2 linked regions of the Thiorhodovibrio winogradskyi genome follow. The protein of the gene in region 1 interacts with the protein of each later gene in a pairwise test. Links are inferred from orthologs where the notes say so. Each region holds a gene or a part of one and is shown on either strand. Other genes may lie near its edges. The genes, in order: Thiowin_RS07210 and Thiowin_RS13845.

Region 1 (3,146 bases):
CGCCGACGCCATCCGCGCCTATTGCGAGAAGCCCGCGCAAGACGTGCTGCTGCTGATCCAGGCCCCCGCATTGGGCTGGAAGGAGCTGAAAACCAAGTGGGCGCGGACGCTTGACCGGGTGGGCGTGATTCTCGAAGTTCGTCGCCTGCAAGGTGGTGCGCTGGTGCAATGGCTGGATCAGCGCTTGCGCGCCAAGGGCTTCACGCCAACGCCCGAGGTCGCCGCGCTGTTGGCCGAACGGGTGGAGGGCAATCTGCTCGCCGCTGATCAGGAAGTCAGCAAGCTGGCGTTGTTGCTGGAGCCCGGTCCCATTGATCCCGAGGCCCTGCGCGCCGCCGTGGCCGACAGTGCGCGCTATGATCTCTTCGACCTAAGTGGTGCCGCCCTGGCCGGGGATCGCGCGCGCACGCAGCGCATCATCCATGGCTTGGCGGGGGAGGGCACGGCCGAGCCCTTGGTGCTCTGGGTATTGGCGCGCGAAGTGCGCATGCTGGCCGCGGTTGCTTTTGCGCGCCGCGCGCGGGCTGACCTAAACGCCGTCTTTCAAACCCATCAGGTATGGGAGTCCCGCCGCGCGGGGGTGATACAGGCGCTGGAGCGCTATTCGCTGCCCTATCTGTGGCGTTTGTTGCTGGAATGCGCGGCGGTGGATCTCGCCATCAAAGGTCGCGGCGAGGGCGATCCCTGGACCATGCTCGCGCGCATCGCCGACGGGTTGGCGCGGGGTGTGAAACGCCAGCCCTGAATCACGCGAGCCCGAATGACGAGATCAGGGGACGACGAGATCAGTGATTACGCAAGCAGGGAATCAACAGCCCTCGGGTCGTGAATCCTCTATCAATTGACGGGAGCCAGTCTGAAGCCAATGCAGCAATCAACCATCACCGACATTCAAGACTACATGGATCAAACCGGGGCCGCCGCGCGCACCGCCGCGCGGGCGCTGGCGCGCGCGAGCGCGGCGCAAAAGAACCAGGCGCTGCTCGCCATGGCTGGCGCGCTCGATCAGGCGCGCGTCCAACTCGCGGCGGCCAACCGTGCCGATCTCGAGGCCGGCGAGGCCAAGGGTCTGGACGCCGCGCTGCTTGATCGCCTGGAACTCACCCCGGCGCGCATCGATGCCATGATCGAGGGCTTGACCCAAATCGCCGCGCTGCCCGATCCAATTGGCGCCATCACCGATCTCAATTATCGACCCTCTGGCATTCAGGTCGGGCGCATGCGGGTGCCGCTCGGCGTGGTCGGAATCATTTATGAATCGCGCCCCAATGTGACCGCCGATGCCGCCGCCTTGTGTCTTAAGTCCGGCAATGCCAGTCTGCTGCGCGGCGGCTCCGAGGCTTTTCACTCCAACCAGGCCATTGCCGAGTGTATTCGCTTGGGGCTGGAGCAGGCCGGCTTGCCGCTGGAGGCGGTGCAGGTGATCGCCACCACCGACCGTGCCGCCGTGGGCGCCATGCTGAGTTGCCCCGAATACGTCGATGTCATCATCCCACGTGGCGGCAAGGGGCTGATCGAGCGTATCAGCCGCGAGGCGCGCATGCCGGTGATCAAGCATCTCGATGGCATCTGCCATGTCTACATCGACGACCAGGCCGATCTGGACAAGGCCTTTGCCATTGCCATGAATGCCAAGACCCAGCGCTTTGGGACCTGCAACACCCTGGAGACTCTGCTGGTCGCTGAAGGGGTCGCCGCAAACGTCTTGCCGCGACTCGCCACGGCACTGACGGAAAAGGGCGTCGAGTTGCGGGGTTGTGCCGAGACCTGCCGGCTGGTACCAAAGGCAACACCCGCCACGGAGGACGACTGGGATACCGAATACCTGGCGCCCATCCTGTCCATCCGCGTGGTCTCCGGCCTGGACGCGGCCATCGACCACATCGAGCGCCACAGTTCGCGCCATACCGACAGCATTGTGACCGAGGACTACAGTCGCGCCCGGCGTTTTCTGCGCGAGGTGGATTCCAGTTCGGTGATGGTCAATGCTTCCACGCGTTTCGCCGATGGCTTTGAGTACGGATTGGGTGCGGAGATTGGCATTAGTACCGACAAATTCCACGCCCGCGGTCCGGTCGGGCTCGAAGGTTTGACCAGCCAGAAATTCATCGTGCTTGGGGATGGCCAGGTACGGGGGTGAGACTGCGCGCGGGCACCGGCATGATCGGCGTATTTGGCGGGACCTTCGATCCGATTCACTTCGGTCATCTGCGACCGGCGTTCGAGGTCTATCAGCGTCTGGGGCTTGAGCAGTTACGGCTGATTCCACTGAATCAGGCCGTGCATCGTCCCCAGCCGGTGGCCTCCGGCGAGCAGCGGCTGCGCATGCTCGAGGCCGCCATCGCTGGCCAGCCGGGGTTGATTGCCGACCGGCGAGAACTCGACCGCGCGGGGCTATCGCGGACCTTGGATACACTCATCTCCTTGCGCGGCGAGCTTGGGTCGGATTTGTCCCTGTGCCTGCTGGTTGGCGGTGATGCCTTCGAGAGCTTTGCCGATTGGTATCGGCCGGAGGAAATTTTGCAACTCGCGCATTTGATTGTGATGCGGCGTCCGCAAGCGCGCACATCCACCGATCCGCGCTTGCGCGACCTGCTTGCAAGGCATCGCGGCAGTGATCCGGAGTGCCTGCGCCAAGCTCCGGCCGGCGCTATTTGGTTTCAAGAGGTGACCCAGATGGCCATTTCCGCCAGCGCCATCCGCGCCGCCCTGTCGCAGGGAAGAAGTCCGCGTTACCTGCTGCCGGATTCGGTGCTGGCCATGATACACGCATCAGGCGTTTACCCTGGAAAGAGCAGACGCTCGCCTGCCAAAATTGGCTAACCAACTGAAATATCGCACCACTCGGCCGTGGACTGACCGTGCGGGGGGGGGCGTGCGCAATGTCGCCACCAGCTAGATTGGTTTTGACCATAATCCGAGCCACCCTCCTGGAATCACCGCTTGCGTGGACAGGTCATCCTGGTCTTCAACATCAGGGATGGCAGACCTGACTACCTTTGGTGCGGTCGCCAGTGGCTCGGTTGATGATCTAAGGCGAAGGCCAGGTGCAAAATCACCGTCATGAGGAAGTCAAGAGAATGACCACAAACGCAACCACTGGCCAGACAGCTAGAGCGATCACTGAGCGACTGCTTGAGGAGCGT
Region 2 (3,317 bases), 1.5 Mb from region 1 along the record:
AGGCGCGAGATTTGGTTACTGAATGGGTACCAATGCGAAATGAGATCCGAGAAGCCAGGGGAAACCAGGACACGCACATCCCCATCAAACCGGCCGAGCAAGGACGACATCAGGGGTGCGCGCCATAGGTCCGCCAGTGAAACCAAGCGCGATTCCGAACCGACGGCGCGAGCCAATCTGCTGCCCGATTTCCGCAGCCTGCCCATGGTGCTGGGAGTGGTGGTCTACGCCGAGCTGCTGGCGATCTTGATCACCCTGACGTCCCCGCAGCCGCTTGCGACATTCTGGACCAGAATGGGGCCTTTGTCAGTCTTTGTGCAGCTGATCGCCTTGCTTGCCGCGGCCTTGCTGTGCGGCGCCCGGCCAAGTTTGGGGCGCATCGATGCGCGTCTTGGCGCACTCGGCGCGCTGGTCATGATCATCGGCTCGAGCGCCGCCATCACTGCCGGCGCCGCGCTGCTGGTTCCGCCAGAAATGGCTCAAGGGCTCTATCCCCAGGATGGACTTGCCGGGCTCATGATACGCACGCTTTGCATCAGCGCTATCGTCGGAGCCCTGTTCTTGCGCTACCTTTATTTACATCAGCAATGGCGTTCCCAAGTGGAGGCGGTCGCGAATGCGCGCTTCAAGACCCTGCAGGCGAAGATTCGCCCGCATTTTTTGTTCAATAGCATGAATACCATCGCCAGCCTGACGCGGACCAACCCCAAGCTCGCCGAGGAAACAGTGCTCGATTTGGCCGACCTGTTCCGTGCCTCGCTTGCGACGGATGCCGAGTCCGCGACCTTGGGCGAGGAATTCGAACTTGCCCGACGTTATTTGAACATCGAACAGCTGCGCCTGGGAGCGCGTATGCGAGTCGACTGGGATGTCGATCAGGTCCCTGGCGAGGCACTACTGCCGCCCCTGATTCTGCAACCCCTGGTTGAAAACGCCGTCTACCACGGGATTCATCCATCCTTGCATCCGGGTTTCATTCGCATTGGCGCGACCTACCGTCGTGGGCAAATTCATGTCACCATCGACAACAGCCTGCCGCTGCCCGGAGAGTCCGCTGGAAACCGCCATCGTGGTCATCGCATGGCGATTGCCAATGTCAGTCAACGACTGGATGCCATGTTCCCCGGCGCCGCCAGCCTGCGCCACGGCGCCAGGGACCAAAGATATCAAGTGCGATTCGCCTTTCCCCACCCATGGAGACAGGCATGAAGATACTCCTTGTCGATGATGAAGCGCATGCACGCGAGCGCCTGCGCCGCCTGATCGCGGAATTGGATGATCACTACCAGGTAGCGGCGGAAGCGGACAATGGCGCGGATGCGCTGCGTCGCTGCATCGAAACCAACGCGGACCTGGTTCTGCTCGACATTCGCATGCCCGGGATGGATGGACTGAGCGTTGCCGAGCATCTGGCTCGGCTCAGTCCGCCGCCCGCGGTGATTCTGATCACGGCCTATCCAGAATATGCACTCGAGGCCTTCGAGCATCAGGTCGCCAATTACTTGGTCAAGCCAGTGCGTGGTGAACGGCTACGTGAGGCGCTCGAGCGACTGCGGGTCACGACCAAAGCACAGCAGCAGCTAGCGGCGGAAGAGGCACCGTCAGCCCCGCGCCGCCACCTGAGCGCCCAATACCGGGGAGGAGTGCAGACAGTGGCCATTGAGGACATCCTTTTTCTGCAAGCCGAGCAGAAATACGTCACCGTCTATCATGGCCGCGGCAAAATGCTGCTGGATGAATCCCTGAAAACCCTGGAGCAGGAGTTTCCCGAGCGCTTTCTGCGCATTCACCGCAGCATTCTAGTGTGCGCCCGACGCCTGATCGGACTTGAGAAAAGCCCGGATGGCGGCATTTTTGCCATACTCGATGGAACCGATCAGCGCCTACCCGTCAGCCGCCGTCACCTGCCGAACGTGCGCCGCTTTCTGCGCGCAAACTGAAAATAAGGATTATCGCTGCGGTCGCCCCGCGCGAGTCGCTATACTTCACTCCCTGTAGTTCACTCCCATTATTTTTTCTTGCCCTTTTGCATCGGATCCCTCCTGTCATGACCGAGACTCTGAAAATCGCTACCCGCAAATCCCCGCTTGCCATGTGGCAGGCCGAACATGTCACTGCCGCCCTCGGACGGCTCTACCCGGAACTCAGGGTTGAAATCATCGGCATGACCACCCGCGGCGACAAGCTGCTTGATGCGCCCCTGGCCAAGGTCGGCGGCAAGGGACTGTTCGTGAAAGAGCTCGAGCAAGGCATGCTTGATGGCGATGCGGACATCGCCGTGCATTCAATGAAAGATGTCCCAGTCGGTTTTCCCGACGGGCTGCACCTGGCAGCCATTCTAGAGCGCGAGAATCCCCACGATGCCTTTGTGTCTCATACCTTCGCGGGCATTGACGACTTGCCCCAGGGTGCCTGCGTGGGCACGTCCAGTCTCAGGCGCCAATGTCAGCTCACGGCCCGGCGACCGGATTTGCGCATCGAGCCGCTGCGAGGCAATGTCAATACCCGGCTGGCCAAGCTCGATGAGGGCCTTTATGACGCCATTATTCTCGCGGCCGCGGGTTTGATTCGCCTGGACTTTGGCGCGCGCATTCGTGCTGTCTTGCCGCCGGAGGAAAGTCTGCCCGCCATCGGCCAGGGAGCCATTGGTATCGAGTGCCGCAGCCAGGATGAGCGCGTCAATGCCCTGATCGCCCCCCTGCATCACCAAAACACTGCCGAGCGCGTCCTGGCGGAGCGCGCAATGAACGAGCGCCTTGACGGCGGCTGTCAGGTTCCCATCGCCGGCCATGCCATTCACCAGGACGGGCAGCTGTACCTGCGCGGTCTGGTCGGCACGCCCGATGGTCAACGCATTCTGCGCGCCGAGGAACGCGCCGCCCCCGAGCAAGCCGAGGCCATGGGACGCCGGGTAGCGGAATCGCTACTCGCCCAGGGCGCCGATGAGATTCTTAGCGCACTGTCCGAAGAATGACAACCTCTGCCCAAACCCCGAAACCCGGCGAGATTCCCTGCGATCTAAAGGGCCAGACCATTCTGGTCACGCGTCCGGCGGAGCAAGCAGCGCATCTGTGCGATCTGATCCAACTGGCCAACGGCGCGGCGCTGCTCTTTCCAACCGTCAAGATTCGCCCATCGGTCCATGCCAGCAAGGCTCAGGACCGGATGCGCGAGCCTTGGAACCTGATGATTTTCATCAGCCGCAACGCGGTCAATTTCGCGCGAACACTGCTGCCCAACGGACAACTCCCGGCGCCACCTCCCGCCGGCCCACTGATCGCCGCCGTCGGCGCGGCGACCGCCGCGGCCTTGGACGA

Evidence for each region.
Region 2: the proteins of Thiowin_RS07210 (region 1) and Thiowin_RS13845 interact in binary tests that used the Escherichia coli proteins (3 or more experiments, as listed by UniProt). The link is inferred for Thiorhodovibrio winogradskyi from one-to-one orthologs.

Annotation. Positions count from the first base shown.
Region 1 is NZ_CP121472.1:1,594,510-1,597,655, forward strand. What follows is about bases 175-3,002. They hold Thiowin_RS07210 (glutamate-5-semialdehyde dehydrogenase), read left to right. Parts: upstream 175-865; coding sequence 866-2,140; downstream 2,141-3,002. Other genes in these bases: holA (DNA polymerase III subunit delta), read left to right, coding at 175-745; nadD (nicotinate-nucleotide adenylyltransferase), read left to right, coding at 2,161-2,823. In the rest of the region: more of holA, read left to right, coding at 1-174; Thiowin_RS07220 (proline iminopeptidase-family hydrolase), read left to right, coding at 3,081-3,146. UniProt on the Escherichia coli protein: Catalyzes the NADPH-dependent reduction of L-glutamate 5-phosphate into L-glutamate 5-semialdehyde and phosphate. The product spontaneously undergoes cyclization to form 1-pyrroline-5-carboxylate.
Region 2 is NZ_CP121472.1:3,055,228-3,058,544, forward strand. The notes cover bases 74-3,072. They hold Thiowin_RS13845 (LytR/AlgR family response regulator transcription factor), read left to right. Parts: upstream 74-1,205; coding sequence 1,206-1,940; downstream 1,941-3,072. Other genes in these bases: Thiowin_RS13840 (sensor histidine kinase), read left to right, coding at 74-1,209; hemC (hydroxymethylbilane synthase), read left to right, coding at 2,048-2,974; Thiowin_RS13855 (uroporphyrinogen-III synthase), read left to right, coding at 2,971-3,072. Also shown: more of Thiowin_RS13840, read left to right, coding at 40-73; more of Thiowin_RS13855, read left to right, coding at 3,073-3,317. UniProt on the Escherichia coli protein: Member of the two-component regulatory system BtsS/BtsR, which is part of a nutrient-sensing regulatory network composed of BtsS/BtsR, the low-affinity pyruvate signaling system YpdA/YpdB and their respective target proteins, BtsT and YhjX.